DNA from 4 places in the Arthrobacter sp. NPDC058097 genome. Region 1 is predicted to be linked to each of the others. Evidence: riboswitches for the same ligand, from Rfam matches in the RefSeq annotation. Region 1 holds a riboswitch; each other region holds the start of a gene.
The links. Region 1 has a riboswitch for S-adenosylmethionine ahead of ACFVTE_RS07990 (DUF1737 domain-containing protein). Riboswitches for the same ligand answer to the same signal wherever they lie in the genome.

Region 1 (3,581 bases):
AGGATGGATTCCTCCTCCACGGCCGTGTCCCGCCCGGAGCCGAGCAGGGTGTTGAGTCCGTAGACCCGGTGGCCGGAATCGATGGCCGCCTGCACCACCTGGCGGGACAGGCCTACGAGTTCGAGGGCCTCGGCGCTGAGGACCACCTCCACCGCAGGATCGGCGGCCGCCGCAGCCACATCGCCGGCGCGGATATGCGCCGCGCCGATCAGGAACGTGCCGCGTTCACCAGCCCCTGCCATGGCGTTAGAAGTCCAGCAGGTTCCGGCGGAAGCCGCCGTCGCCATAGCTCGTCCGCAGCAGTCCCCGACGCCGGAGCACCGGCGCCAGCCTGTCCAGTACGCCGTGAATGGTGGCCGGGTCCACGAAGCCTGAGAAGAGGAACCCGTCGCCGCCCACCGCGGTCCCGGTTTCCTCGAGGTAGTCGGCGATTTCCTCTGCGGTGCCGATGATGCTGTCGCCGGCTCCGCCGCTGCGGGCCTGCAGGATCTGCCGCAGGGTGGAGCCTGGCGGCGCGGCCTTGGAGAAGTGCTCCAGGGTGCCTTGGTTGCTGTTGGTGCTGAGTTCGGGGAGGGGCGCGTCGAGGTCGAACTGCTTGAAGTCGATGACGGACAGGTACGAGATGGAGTTGAGCTGGCTGTCGATGTCCCGCTGCGTGAGCTCCCGGCGCGCGGCCCGCAGTTCCTCGGCCTCGGCCCTGGAACCGGTCACGGTGGGTTTGAGGACGAACAGCACCTTGACATCGTTAGGGTTCCGGCCGGCCGAGGCAGCTTCGGCGCGGATGGAGTCCCGGTAGGCCTTCATGCCGTCCACACCCCGGGCCAGGGCAATCGCGACATCCGCATTCGCACCGGCGAAGGCCTTGCCCCGCGGGGACGCCCCGGCCTGCACCAGCACCGGTTCCTCCGGCAGCGGCGCCGTGTTCAGCGGCCCCCTGACCTTGAAGAACTCGCCGTCATGGTGGATCGGCCGGACCTTGGTGTGGTCAGCGAAGATTCCTGCCCCGGCATCCTCCCGGATGGCGTCCGGTTCCCAGCTGCGCCAGAGCTTGCGCACGACGTCCACAAATTCCTCGGCTTTCTCGTAGCGGAGGTCGTGCTCGATCTGCTGGTCCAGCCCGTAGTTTTGCGCGGCCAGGTCGCTGCCGGAGGTCACCACGTTCCAGCCCAGCTGCCCGTTGGAGAAGTGCTGCAGCGTGGCCAGCAGCCGGGCGGCGGTGAACGGCGGATAGAAGGACGCGCTGATGGTGGGCACGATGCCCAGGTGTTCCGTGGCGGAGAGCAGGTACGGCACCAGTGCCAGCGGATCGTGCTTCGGAGCAAAGGACGCCTGCGCCAGTGAGACCTCGGCGCTGCCGCCGTAGGTGTCGGGGACGGTGAGCGAGTCCTCGACGATGAACAGGTCCAGCCCCGCCCGCTCGAACTCCCGGACGGCGTGCTGGTAGGGGTCGGGCTTCTTCCAGTCATAGCCGATTCCGTAGCCGGGCGTGCCCCAGCCCTGAACCCCGAAGCCATGACCCACAAACCATCCAAAATGCAGCATGGGAGTCACTGTATTCGGGGTCGAATCATTCACTGTGGCCTGGTTTCATCCGGCGTTACGGCGGGTCATCTCCCGTCATTATCCTCCCGGTCACGGGCTTTGTAACCGCATGCCGGCGTCACCGCCATGACCGGCTGTTGGGTGCGTTACGGAACATGACGACGGCCGCGGTGCGTGCCGCCGTCGTCAGTGTTACGTTTTTGGGGAGTAATGAGTACCGGCATTAAGCCCTGACTGTCCGGTCGGCAACCCTCCTTCCACGGCGGGGTGCCTCAGGTGAATACTCGGCATATCGACCACTTCGAGCTGCAAGCGTGAGAAAAGGAGATCCGTCGTGTCAGACGCCCCCGCCGTTGCAACGCTGCCGTCCCAGCAGGATAAACCTGAGGAAAAGCTGTCCTACCGCCTGATCACGGGACCGGACGACCGCGCGTTCTGTGAGCGCATTTCGGCTGCCCTGGCCGAGGGATACGTGCTGCACGGCAGCCCGGCAGCCACCTTCAACGGCACCAGCGTCATCGTGGCACAGGCCGTCATCCTGCCCGCCGCCATCGCCAGCGCAGATGCCGCCGTCGCCACCGCCGTGGACCGGCTGGACTCCGACGATGACCTCAGCGCGGAAGCGTACGAGGGTCACGCATGAGCTACGCCGGAGACCTCACCCCGCAGGACGCCTGGGCCAAGCTCGAGGAGGGGGCCATCCTGGTGGATGTGCGCACCGAGGGCGAATGGGCGCACATCGGCATTCCGGATACCAAGGCCACGGAGAACGATCCGCTCTTCATCCAGTGGACCTTTCCCGGCGGCATTCCCAACCCCGGGTTCATCGAGCAACTGAAGCAGCAGGCGCCTGAGGACGCCCGGGTGGAGCTGGTGTTCCTGTGCCGCTCCGGCCAGCGCTCCATCGCCGCCGCCATCGCCGCCACGCAGGCCGGCTTCACGGCCTACAACGTCCTCGAAGGCTTCGAGGGCGAGCCCGACCGTTACGGTGAGCGCACCGTAAACGGGTGGAAGAACCGCGGCCTGCCGACGAACCTGGGAAAGAACTAAGTTGACCTTTAATCACGACGCCGCCGGCTGGAGCCCCGATACCCAGGCCGTCCGCGGCGGGCTTGACCGCACCAATTTCCAAGAGACCACCGAACCCGTCTTCCTCAACTCCGGGTTCGTCTACGAGTCGGCCGCGGCCGCCGAGCGCGCCTTCACCGGCGAGGACGAACGTTTCGTCTACTCCCGCTACGGCAACCCGTCCGTGGCCACCTTCCAGGAGCGGCTCCGCCTGCTCGAAGGCACTGAGGCGTGCTTTGCGACGGCGTCCGGCATGTCCGCCGTGTTCACCGCCCTGGGCGCCCTGCTCGGCGCCGGGGACCGTGTGGTCGCCAGCCGCTCCCTGTTCGGCTCCTGCTTCGTCATCCTCAACGAAATCCTGCCGCGCTGGGGCGTGGAGACAGTATTCGTCGACGGCCCGGACCTCGAGCAGTGGCGCGCCGCCCTCTCGGTGCCAACGACGGCCGTCTTCTTCGAATCCCCGTCCAACCCCATGCAGGAGATCGTGGACATCGCCGCGGTCAGCGAACTCGCCCACGCCGCCGGCGCCAAGGTGGTGGCGGACAACGTCTTCGCCACCCCGCTGCTGCAGCGCTGCGGGGACCTCGGCGCGGACGTGGTCGTCTACTCCGGCACCAAGCACATCGACGGTCAGGGCCGCGTGATGGGCGGGGCCATCCTGGGCACCAAGGAATTCATCGACGGTCCGGTCAAGCAGCTCATGCGGCACACCGGCCCGGCGCTCTCCTCGTTCAACGCGTGGGTCCTGACCAAGGGCCTGGAGACCATGTCTCTCCGCGTGAACCACTCCTCCGCCACGGCGCTGCGCCTGGCCGAATGGCTGGAGGCCCAGCCCGCCGTCAGCTGGGTCAAGTACCCGCTGCTCAAGTCGCACCCGCAGTACGAACTGGCGGCCAGGCAGATGAAAGCCGGAGGCACCGTCCTCACGCTGGAACTTGCGACGACGGCAGGCCAGTCGGGCAAGGAAGCCG
Region 2 (3,581 bases), on a different contig from region 1:
GCGGGGTGCCCCGGGTGAAGACCTGGTTGCGCGGCGCCCGCCGTGCGGCAAGCGCGGGCCTGTGCCGGACCAGCACATGCCCCTTGAGCAGAGGAGCCTGCATGTCCGACGCATGGTCATTCGAAACCCGCCAGATCCACGCCGGCCAGGTGCCGGACAATGCCACCGGCGCCCGGTCGCTGCCGATCTACCAGACGACGTCGTTCGTCTTCCCCAGCGCCGAAAGTGCGGCGGACCGCTTCGCGCTCGCCGAGATCGCGCCCATTTACACCCGGATCGGCAACCCGACCCAGGACGCCGTTGAGCAGCGGATCGCCAGCCTGGAGGGTGGGCTTGCCGCGCTGCTCCTGAGCTCCGGCCAGGCCGCAGAAACGTACGCCATCCTGAACATTGCCGAGGCCGGCGACCACGTGGTGGCCAGCCCCAGCCTCTACGGCGGCACCTACAACCTGCTGGCGCACACCCTGAAGAAGTTCGGCATATCAGTCACCTTCGTGGCCGACCCTGACAACCTGGAGCAGTGGCGCGACGCTGTGCAGCCGAACACCAAGCTCTTCTTTGCCGAGGTGGTTTCCAACCCGCGGCAGGACGTCCTGGACATCGAAGGTGTCGCCGGGACTGCGCACGAGGCCGGCGTGCCGCTCATCGTGGACAACACGCTGTCCACGCCGTACCTCATCAGGCCGCTCGAGTGGGGCGCGGACATCGTGGTGCACTCGGCCACCAAATACCTGGGCGGCCACGGCGCCGCCATTGCCGGTGTCATCGTGGATTCAGGCAACTTCGACTTCGGTGCGGACCCGGAGCGCTTCCCGGGCTTCAATACGCCGGACCCCACCTACAACGGCCTGGTCTACGCCCGCGACCTCGGCGCAGGCGGGGCTCTGGGAGCCAACCTGTCCTACATTCTCAAGGCCCGGGTCCAGCTCCTCCGCGACCTGGGGTCCGCGGTGTCCCCGTTCAATGCCTTCCTCATCGCGCAGGGCCTGGAAACACTGAGCCTGCGGGTGGAGCGCCACGTGGCCAACGCGGTGGCCGTCGCCGGTTGGCTGGAAGCCCGGGACGATGTGGAGTCAGTGGCGTACGCCGGACTGCCGTCCAGCCCGTGGTACGAGCGGGGCCTGAAGTACGGGCCCAAGGGCACCGGCGCGGTGGTGTCCTTCACCGTCGCCGGCGGCGCCGAGGCAGGCAAGCGCTTCGTGGATGCCCTGGAACTGCACTCGCACGTGGCGAACATCGGTGACGTCCGCTCCCTCGTTATCCATCCGGCGTCGACCACGCACAGCCAGCTGACCCCGGAACAGCAGAGCGTGGCCGGGGTGGCCCCCGGCCTGGTCCGGCTGTCGGTGGGCCTTGAGCACATCGACGACATCCTGGCTGACCTCGACGCCGGATTCCGGGCGGCGAAAGGCGCCTGATCCGGCCGTTGCTGGTGGTCCTCCCGGCGCGCGGATCGGCCGGGAGTCACACAGCCGTCACATTCTTCGCGCAGATGTCCGCCTGTTTCGTAAACTGGGCAACAGGTCATGAGTGCCAGCGACAGCCCCGGCTTGCTGGCCGGCAACCCTCCTTTCGCGGTGGGGTGCCCCGGGTGAAGACCTGGCCTGCCGGACAGCTGCCGGCGGGCAAGCGCGTAGAAGAGGTTTACCCATGACGATTTCTGTCAGCAGCACCGACGTCCCCGCCGCCGAAGTTCCGGAGGGGACGGCAGTTCCCGATGGCCGCACTCTTCCTGACGGCCGTGCATTTCCCGACGGCACCGTCCAGTACCTCAACATCGGCAGCCTCGAGCTCGAGGCCGGAGGCTTCCTGCCGGACGTGACCCTGGCCTACGAAACCTGGGGAACGCTCAATGAGGACGGCTCCAACGCGATCCTCGTTCAGCATGCCCTCACCGGCAGCACCCACGTGACGCGGGGTGCCGGTGACGAGGAAGGCTGGTGGGAACAGCTCGCCGGGCCGGGCGCGCCGGCGGACACGGACAGGTTCTTTGTCATTTCCATCAACATCCTGGGCGGCTGTTACGGGTCCACGGGACCGTCGTCGACCGCTCCGGACGGCAAGCCGTGGGGCTCACGCTTTCCGCTGGTGACGCTTCGGGACTCGACTGTTGCCGAGGCGAGGCTCGCGGACCGGCTCGGCATCGGCAGCTGGCACGCCGTGGTTGGCGGGTCCATGGGCGGGGCACGCGCGCTCGAATGGGCAGTGACTTTCCCGGAGCGCGTGCGCCGCTGCGGTGTCATCTCCGTTGGCGCCAGGAGCACCGCTGAACAAATCGCCTTCGCGCAGGCACAGACCCTTGCCATCCGGCAGGACCGCCACTTCAACGGCGGTGACTACTACGGCGGCCCGGAACCGGCGGAGGGCCTGGCGCTCGCCCGGCGGATTGCCCACATCACCTACCGGTCGGCCTTCGAGCTCGATTTCCGGTTCGGCAGGAACGCCCAGGCCCCTGAAGAGCCGCTGCAGGCCGATGCCCTGGCGGGCCGCGGCCGGTACCAGGTGGAGAGCTACCTCGACCACCAGGGCAACAAGCTGGTCCGGCGCTTCGACGCCAACAGCTACATCGCCCTGACGGAAGCGCTCATGAGCCATGACGTCACCCGCGGGCGGGGGACGCTGAAGGAAGCCCTGGCCCGGGTCACGGCCGACGTGTTCGTGGCCGCCGTGGAGACGGACCGGCTGTACTTTCCCTCGCAGTCGCTGGAACTCGCCGAGGCCCTGCCCGGGAACGTGGACGTGCACATGATCGATTCGCCGATCGGCCACGACGGTTTCCTCACGGAGATCGGGCAGCTGAATGCCCAGCTCAGGGAACACTTCCGCAACTGATTCGGGACCGGTCCGCCCGGCCCGAGCCGACCGTATCGTGGCAACGCCACCGGTGGATGTGTGCATTTATGCAGATGCGCCCTGCACTATTTGGCGTTGAGCTTGCGTCATTGGCAGACCATACTCGTTGAATCCGGCGTTCGTGGTGCGCATCACACCAGTTCGCCCCCGACTGGTCCCCGTGGTGTCGAGGAAGACGCCGAAGGAGTTCGCAATGAGTACGGAAAGCTCCGCCGCAAGGCGTGCAGAAGAAACCGACGTCAAGGCCTCAGGCCTCAAGAAAGTTGTCACGGCGTCCATGGCCGGCACGGTCGTGGAGTGGTATGAGTTCTTCCTCTACGCCTCGGCTGCCACCCTGGTCTTCGGCAAGACCTTCTTCCCCAACGCCGGCACCGAGCTGGACGGCATCATCGCCGCCTTCCTCACGTACGCCGTCGGCTTCGTTGCCCGCCCGATCGGCGGCATCGTCTTCGGCCACTTCGGCGACAAGTTCGGGCGCAAGCAACTGCTGCAGCTGAGCATCATCCTGGTGGGTGTTTCCACCTTCCTCATGGGCTGCCTTCCGACGTTCCAGCAGATCGGCTACTGGGCGCCCGCGCTCCTGGTCTTCCTGCGGTTTGCCCAGGGCTTCGCAGTCGGCGGCGAATGGGGCGGGGCGGTCCTCCTCGTGGCCGAGCACAGCCCCAGCAAGTCCCGCGGCTTCTGGGCCAGCTGGCCGCAGTCCGCCGTGCCCATGGGCAACCTGCTGG
Region 3 (3,581 bases), 310 kb from region 1:
CCGCTGCGGTGTGACAGCGGGGCGCGGAGCCCCAGGTTTTCGCGAAGCGTGGTGCCTTCGTATTCGGTCCGGTAGACGCCGCGGTCCTGGAGCCTGGGGACGAGCTCGTTGACGATGTCGTCGAGGCCGGAGGGGACGATCCACGGTGTGATGTTGAAACCGTCAACGGCACCGGCGTGGGCGTATTCGGCGAGCAGGTCGGCGACGTCGTCGAAGGAGCCCACGAGCCCCCGTCCGTTGAGCTGGGCGCGGCCGGAGACGAACTGCCTGATGGACTGCCCCTTCTCCCTGGCCTCAGCCCGCCACTCCGCGGCAAGCTGCCGGGCGTTCTTTCCGTGGAACGCGTTGCCGCGGGTGGGGTCGGTGACGTCCACGACGGGGTCAACGTCGGGAAGAGGGCCGTCGGGGTCGTATTCGCTGAGGGTGCGCCCCCAGAACTGCTCAAGGAACGCGATGGCGGTCTGCGGCCCCACCTGCCGTTCGCGGACCCACTGGTGCTTTTCCTCCGCTTCCTTGGCGGTGGGTGCCAGGATGAACTCCTGCCCCGGAAAGATCTTCACGTCATCCGCCGGCCGGCCCGCCTTCAGTGTGCGGGCCACAATGTCCTCGCGGAACTTCTTGGCCTCCTCCAGCCCGGCATGCCGGGAGAAGATGACGTCCGCGTTGCGGACCGCGAAGTCGCGCCCGTCCGGGGAGTCGCCCGCTTGGAACAGGACCGGATGGTGCTGGTTGGAGCGCGGGAGGCGGCCCGTGATTTCGACGTCGAAGCTCGTGTCTTTGCGGCGGACGGGGGTGATGCCGTCCTCGGCCAGCCACCGGCGGGAGCCCCGGGACCCGGCGATTGCGCCGTCAGCCCAGGAATCCCAGATCGCTTTGGCGGTCTGGACGAATGCTTCTGCCCGGATGTAGCGGTCCTCGTGAGCCAGGAAGCCGCCGCGCCGGAAGTTGGCGCCGGTCCAGGCGTTGTCCGTGGTCACGATGTTCCATGCGGCCCGGCCGCCGGAGAGGAGGTCCAGGCTGGACAGCCGGTGAGCCAGGTCCGCGGGATCGTTGTACGTGGTGTTCTGGGTGGCCACCAGTCCGATGTTGGTGGTCACGGCAGCCAGGGCGGCGAGCGCCGTCTGTGCGTCCGGCCGGCCGGCGACGTCGAGCTCGTGGATCCGGCCCAGGTGTTCGCGGAGCCGCAGCCCTTCGCCGAGGAAGAAGGCGGTGAACAGCCCCCGTTCTGCGGTCTGTGCCACCCGGCGGAAGGATTCGAAGTCAGTCTGGGATCCGCTCTCTGGATCACGCCAGACTGTGGTGTGGTTGACGCCCTGGAAGAAGACGCCGAACTGGATCTGGCCGTTGCCGGCCGTGCGCGGGGATGAGCTCACGGGTCTGGCCTCTCTAGAGGGCCGCGGCAGCGGCGTAGCGGTTGGCGGGGCGGGGCAGGCCGAACGATTCACGCAACGTGCCGCCCGGGGCGGGGCTGGACAGCAGACCGGTCCGGCGCAGTTCCGGCAGCACCAGGGCAGCCAGCTCCGGCAGGTCGGTGTCCAGCACACCGGGGCGAATCCGGACACCGTCGCCCTGCTGGAACAGCCCGGCCAGGAGCTCCACCAGTCCGGCAGCGTTTCCCACGTAGCGGGCACCGCCGTCCCACTTCCCGTGCGCGTCCAGCTCGGCCAGCCGGTCGGCTGCCCGCTGGCCGCGGGCGTCGAGGACCACGTCCAGTTCCAGGAGCGTGCGCGGGGCACCGGCATTCCGTGCAGCCTCCGCTGCTTGCGCAAGTTCCTCGGGCGTGGCCGCGCTGACCAGTGCGACGTCGGCCTCGACGGCGGGCAGGAGCGCCGCCGGGGCGAACACGGGCAGCTGCCCCTGGAAGGGGCGCGGAATGATGGACGGGCCCTTCACGGAAAAGCGGCTGCCCTCGAAGTCCGCGTAGTGCAGCTTGCCGGCGTCGAGGTAGCGGCCGGTGGCGGCGTCCCTGATCACCGCGTCGTCTTCCCACGAGTCCCACAGCCGCCGCGCGCTCTCGACAACGTCCGCCGCCTCCGTGCCGGCCTCTTCGGCAGCAAGCAGGTCACGGCCCACCGATCGTGCTTCCTGCAGCGTGTTCTCCGCGCTGACGAGCCACCCTGCCCGGCCGCGGGAGGAGTAGTCCAGGCTCGCCAGCTGGGTGGCCACGTGGAAGGGCTCCGTGTAGACCACGCCTGCCTCGGGCACCAGGCCGATCGACCGCGTCACCGGGGAGGCGAAGGCCGCCCGCTGCACCGCGTCGATCCGCCCCGCGATTCCGGTGGCCCCGGTGTCGGTGGTCCGTGAGTCGTGGAAGGTGGCGAGGTGGAAGCCGGCGATGTCCGCTGCCTGGACGGTTTCCCGGATGCGGGCGCCGGTCAGCAATGCGCCGGGCTCGTGCGCGGCAAACCGCCAGGCTGCCGGGTGGGCGCCGTCGCCGTCGAGCTCGATGCCGAGCACAGCGGGCCGGTTTTTGGGTGTGGGTAGTGAAGGCATGGTTCCCTCTTTTAGGGGCCGCGGACGGCCGTCTCGACATTCACTTGCCGCAAGTGCGGCCAGGTCTGTTTCCGGAGCACCCCGCCATCAAATGCCTGAGGGTTGCCGCAGCACGAGCCGGTCCTTGGCGTGCTGACTCTGGACCTAGATGTTGAATCTAGGAGGGCCGCCCGGACATTTCCAAACCGCCTGTCGCAGGGTGTTAATTCCGGAAATGGGGCGTCAAGCGGCGGCGCATTCCGTCATGCGCGGCCGTCGTATGTGACGGATTTTGGGCTCCGGTTGCCCCCGGTTTCCGGACGTTGAGGACGGTGACGGAGGAGTTTGGCGGGCGACGGCGTCTCCGTAGTGTGCTGCCATGCCCAAGCCTTCAGCCGTTCCCCTCTCGGTCCTCGATCTCAGCCCCGTCTCCGCCGGCCAGACGGCGACGGACGCACTGCGGAACAGCATTGCGCTGGCTGTCTCGGCGGAGGCGCTGGGGTACAGCCGCTACTGGCTGGCCGAACACCACCTGAGTCCCGGCGTGGCCGGCTCCGCCCCGCACGTCCTGTCCGCGCTCATCGCCGCGGCCACCAGCACCATCCGGGTGGGAACGGCGGCAACCATCCTGGGGAACTACCGGCCGGTTCAGATCGCGGAAAACATCGGGACGCTGTCCGCCCTCTATCCGGGACGCGTTGACCTCGGTTTCGGCCGGTCGGGCGTGCCCAAGGCCCCGGCGGAAGGAGAGGCCCCAGGGGCTGGTGTGCCGGCAGACGCTTCGCCGGGTGCCTCCGGCAGACTTTCCGGCAGCCCCGCCGGCAACCGTGTGGTGGACGGTCTGGTGGTCCCGGCCCCGCGGCCGCTCTTCGGCAGGAAGTTCCCCGAGCGCTTCCAGGTCCAGGCCGATCTGCTGGGGCGGGTACCCGGCGATGCGGACAACTTCGAAAGCGACGTCCAGGACGTCATCGCGTTCTTCGCCGGCGAATACCGCGCTGCCCACGGCACGGAGGTCACCGTACACCCCGCACAGGGCCACGCCCCCGGGTTCTGGATCCACGGGTCGAGCGCCGGCCCCAGTGCCCGGCTCGCCGGAAAGCTCGGCCTGC
Region 4 (3,581 bases), on a different contig from region 1:
CGCTGTCCCTTCCAGAGTTTGGACTCCTGGGTAGGCGCGGCTGAGCTGTTCCAGCATGTCCACGGAAGGGTCCACCGCGCTGACGCTCAGCCCGCGTTCCACCAGCAGGGCCGTGAATTTACCGGTTCCGGCGCCGATATCGGCAGCAGTGCGGGCCCCGGCCGGAATGAGCCAGTCCGCGGAATCGCCAGGGTAGCCGGGACGGACGCGGTGGTAGTGCTCGCCGCCGTCCTGGAAGCTCTGCCCGAGCTCCTGCCGCCGCCCGTGATGAAGTTTGGGACCGCCCCGTGCCACGCACAGTCTCCTTAGCCCGACGTCGAAAATTACGTTTCGAATTTACCGTACGGAGGCCGTTGGAAGGGGAGCGTCGGGTGGCGCTTAATCCTGCGAGCAGGGTGCGGCGCCGGCGGTGCCCGGGGTGTTCGGCGCCCACTCAGGGTAGGTGCGGGTGTCGTTCGCCGGAACCCAGCGTCCGGCGTCCACCACATAGTCCCAGCCCAGCCCGGAGCGGCGGAGCTCCTCGATGCCGGCGAGCAGCCGCTGGGCATCCTCGAGCCGCGACCCCACGCCGAAGCTGGCGCGCAGGGATCCGGACGGCAGGCCGAGGCGCTTCAGCAGCGGGTGGGCGCAGAAGCGGCCGTCGCGCAGGCCCACGCCGTGTTCGGCCGACAGGTAGGCGGCCACCAGCCCGGCGTCGTAACCCTCAACGGAGAAGTTGACCACGCCGATGGCGTCGTCGGGGTCGCTGTCCTCGAAGATCTGGTGGACGGTGACGCCGTCGATCCTGCGCAGCCCCTCGACGAGGAAGGACCGGATGGCAGCCTCATGGGCGTGCCAGCTCTGCGGATCCAGGGCGGCGATGACCTGGGTCGCCCGGGCCAGGGTGGCTGCGCCGAGCACGTTGGGTGAGCCGCCCTCGTGGCGGGCGGGGCCGGTGGCCCAGCTGACGCCGTCCAGCCGGGCCTCGCTGACGGCGCCGCCGCCGGCAAGGTGGGGGGTGCCGGCGTCGAGCCAGTCGGGGCGGCCGATCAGCACGCCGGCCCCGAAGGGGGCGTAGAGCTTGTGGCCGGAGAAGGCGAGGTAGTCGACGTCGTCCGCGGCGATGTTGACGCGGCGGTGCGGCGCGAGCTGGGCGGCGTCTACCACGATCCGTGCGCCGTATTCATGGGCCAGTGCAGCGAGGCGCCGGATGGGAAGAATTTCGCCGGTGACGTTGGACGCGCCGGTGACGGCAAGGAGGCTGACGTCGCCGTGCTCAAGTTCGGTGCGCAGGCTGCCGATGGTGGCTTCCAGTGTTTCCGAGGCCACCACGCTGCGGTGCGGCACTCCCTGCCACGGCAGCAGGTTGGCGTGGTGCTCGATGTCCAGGTACAGCACCTCACCGGTGTGGTGGTGGTCCTGCACGGGCAGGCAGCCGGCCAGGAGGTTGAGGGAATCGGTGGTGTTCCGGGTGAAGATCACGGCGTCATCGGCGCGGCCGCCCACGAACTCCCGCACGATGTCGCGCGCGTTCTCGTACACGGAGGTGCTGATCTGGGAGGCGTAGCCGGCGCCACGGTGCACGCTCGCGTAGTACGGAAGGATCTCGTTGAGATAGGCAGACACCACGGACAGTGCGGGCGCGGAGGCGCCGTAGTCGAGGTTGGCGTAGCGGACGTGGCCACCCTGGATCAGCGGAGCCTGGATTTCCGCGCCGGTAACAGCGGCCAGGGGACGGCCGGCGGCGGCAAATCGGCCGTCCAGCAGGGCCGCGTCCGCGGCAGAAGACTCGATGGAAGAAATGATTGCAGTCGTCATGGGACCTCACTGAGAAAGGACCCCGTGTGACGGGGATCCGCGCTTGCCGGGTCCGTTCCGGATCGGCCTGGTCGTCACCCGGGGCACCCCACCGCGAATGGAGGGTTGCCGGCCAGCTAACCGGGGTTTAGCGCTGGCACTCGTGACCTGTAACGAGACTAGGACATCCGGAGGGGCGATGAAAAAGCCGGTCCGGAATGTTAAGCGGATTATTACGAAGCCCTGATATCGGGCGTTCGGCCGAATAAACGACGGCGGCCGCCACCAAAAGGGGGCGACCGCCGTCGTAATATTCAGCGCCAGGGCACCGGGTCAGCTCAGAGGAAAGCTAGAGCAAATCGTCCAGCTGTGGGTTCAGCCGCTTCAGGACTTCCGAGTGCAGGATCGAGTTGGTGGCCAGGGCGTTGCCGCCGAACGGGCCGTCCGTGCCTTCGAGGGAGGTGAAACGGCCGCCGGCCTCCGTGACGATCGGCACCAGCGCCGCCATGTCATAGAGGTTCAGCTCCGGTTCGCAGGCGATGTCCACCGCGCCTTCGGCCACCATGCAGTAGGACCAGAAATCGCCGAAGGCGCGGGTGCGCCACACATCCTCGGTGAGCTGGAGGAACTCATCGAGATTGCCGCGGTCCTTCCAGCCGCCGAGGCTGGAGTAGGACAGCGAGGCGTCGGCGAGGCTGGACACATTGGATACCTTGAGCCGGGTTGCCGAGGCCAGGGACCGGCCCGAATAGGCGCCGGCGCCCTTGGCCGCCCACCAGCGCTTGCCGAGCGCCGGGGCGCTGACCACGCCCACGACAGGCTCGCCCTCGTCGACGAGGGCGATCAGCGTGGCCCACACCGGCACCCCGCGGACAAAGTTCTTGGTGCCGTCGATGGGGTCGATGATCCAGCGGCGGGAACCATGGCCGGAACTTCCGAACTCCTCACCGAGCACGGCGTCGCGGGGACGGGAGCGGGACAGCTGGCCTCGGATGGACTCCTCGGCGGCCTTGTCCGCATCGGTGACCGGCGTCAGATCAGGCTTCGTCTCGATCTGGAGGTCCAGCGCCTTGAACCGGCTCATGGTCTGGTCGTCCACGGAATCGGCCAACACATGGGCCAGACGCAGGTCATCGTTGTACGTTGAAGCGGGTTGGGTCATGGTTCCAAACTACCCTCAAAGGCCCGGCGGGGCGGGGAGGCAGCCGCCGGGCTGCGCCGCGGAAGGCTAGCTGACGCTGCCGAGTTCCTTGGTTTCCTGGCCTTCCGCGCGCGGGTCGGTGCCCAGCAAACGGCGCAGCGACGCGAGCCTGGCCGCTCCCGTGGGGCCGGCGTGGCCGGCCGCGACCCAGGCATCCACGCCGCAGTTGACGGCGGTGGCGTCGTGCTTGCAGCCGCGTTCGCAGGCCTCGGTGCCCGGCTCAAGGTCGGGGAAGGAATGCAGGATCCGGTCCGGGTCCACGTGGGCCAGCCCGAAGGAACGGATGCCCGGCGTGTCGATGATCCAGCTCCCGGCGGGGGCGTCAGCGAGCTTGAGGGCGAGGGCCGACGACGACGTGTGCCGTCCGCGGCCGGTCACCGCGTTGACGCCGCCGGTGGCGCGTTCGGCACCGGTCAGCGCGTTGACCATGGTGGATTTTCCGACGCCGGAATGGCCCAGCATCACTGTCACCTTGCCGTCCAGGTGGGCGCGGAGTTCGGACACGGCGGCCACGTCGAGCCGGGCGGAGAGGCCGTCGTCGGACCGGGCGTCGATGCCGGACGCGTCGGAATCGGCGGTGCGGCTGATGATGACCGGGAAGTCG

Region 2: it holds a riboswitch for S-adenosylmethionine, as region 1 does, so the genes downstream of both, ACFVTE_RS10745 (homoserine O-acetyltransferase) here and ACFVTE_RS07990 (DUF1737 domain-containing protein) in region 1, are expected to answer to the same signal.
Region 3: it holds a riboswitch for S-adenosylmethionine, as region 1 does, so the genes downstream of both, ACFVTE_RS06595 (LLM class flavin-dependent oxidoreductase) here and ACFVTE_RS07990 (DUF1737 domain-containing protein) in region 1, are expected to answer to the same signal.
Region 4: it holds a riboswitch for S-adenosylmethionine, as region 1 does, so the genes downstream of both, ACFVTE_RS05495 (aminotransferase class V-fold PLP-dependent enzyme) here and ACFVTE_RS07990 (DUF1737 domain-containing protein) in region 1, are expected to answer to the same signal.

What each region holds. Positions count from the first base shown of each region.
Region 1 covers NZ_JBHVSZ010000003.1:327,021-330,601, forward strand. Annotated here, with positions in the region: gene ACFVTE_RS07980 (aromatic amino acid ammonia-lyase) at 1-242, opposite strand, end outside; gene ACFVTE_RS07985 (NtaA/DmoA family FMN-dependent monooxygenase) at 247-1,542, opposite strand; SAM riboswitch class IV at 1,749-1,863, shown strand; gene ACFVTE_RS07990 (DUF1737 domain-containing protein) at 1,877-2,185, shown strand; gene ACFVTE_RS07995 (rhodanese-like domain-containing protein) at 2,182-2,592, shown strand; gene ACFVTE_RS08000 (O-succinylhomoserine sulfhydrylase) at 2,594-3,581, shown strand, end outside.
Region 2 covers NZ_JBHVSZ010000005.1:182,045-185,625, forward strand. Annotated here, with positions in the region: SAM riboswitch class IV at 1-60, shown strand, start outside; gene ACFVTE_RS10740 (bifunctional o-acetylhomoserine/o-acetylserine sulfhydrylase) at 102-1,418, shown strand; SAM riboswitch class IV at 1,523-1,638, shown strand; gene ACFVTE_RS10745 (homoserine O-acetyltransferase) at 1,651-2,832, shown strand; gene ACFVTE_RS10750 (MFS transporter) at 3,047-3,581, shown strand, end outside.
Region 3 covers NZ_JBHVSZ010000003.1:20,612-24,192, forward strand. Annotated here, with positions in the region: gene ACFVTE_RS06590 (NtaA/DmoA family FMN-dependent monooxygenase) at 1-1,373, opposite strand, end outside; gene ACFVTE_RS06595 (LLM class flavin-dependent oxidoreductase) at 1,387-2,493, opposite strand; SAM riboswitch class IV at 2,529-2,638, opposite strand; gene ACFVTE_RS06600 (LLM class flavin-dependent oxidoreductase) at 2,852-3,581, shown strand, end outside.
Region 4 covers NZ_JBHVSZ010000002.1:344,636-348,216, forward strand. Annotated here, with positions in the region: gene ACFVTE_RS05490 (class I SAM-dependent methyltransferase) at 1-294, opposite strand, end outside; gene ACFVTE_RS05495 (aminotransferase class V-fold PLP-dependent enzyme) at 379-1,797, opposite strand; SAM riboswitch class IV at 1,832-1,945, opposite strand; gene hisN (histidinol-phosphatase) at 2,126-2,938, opposite strand; gene ACFVTE_RS05505 (ribosome small subunit-dependent GTPase A) at 3,005-3,581, opposite strand, start outside.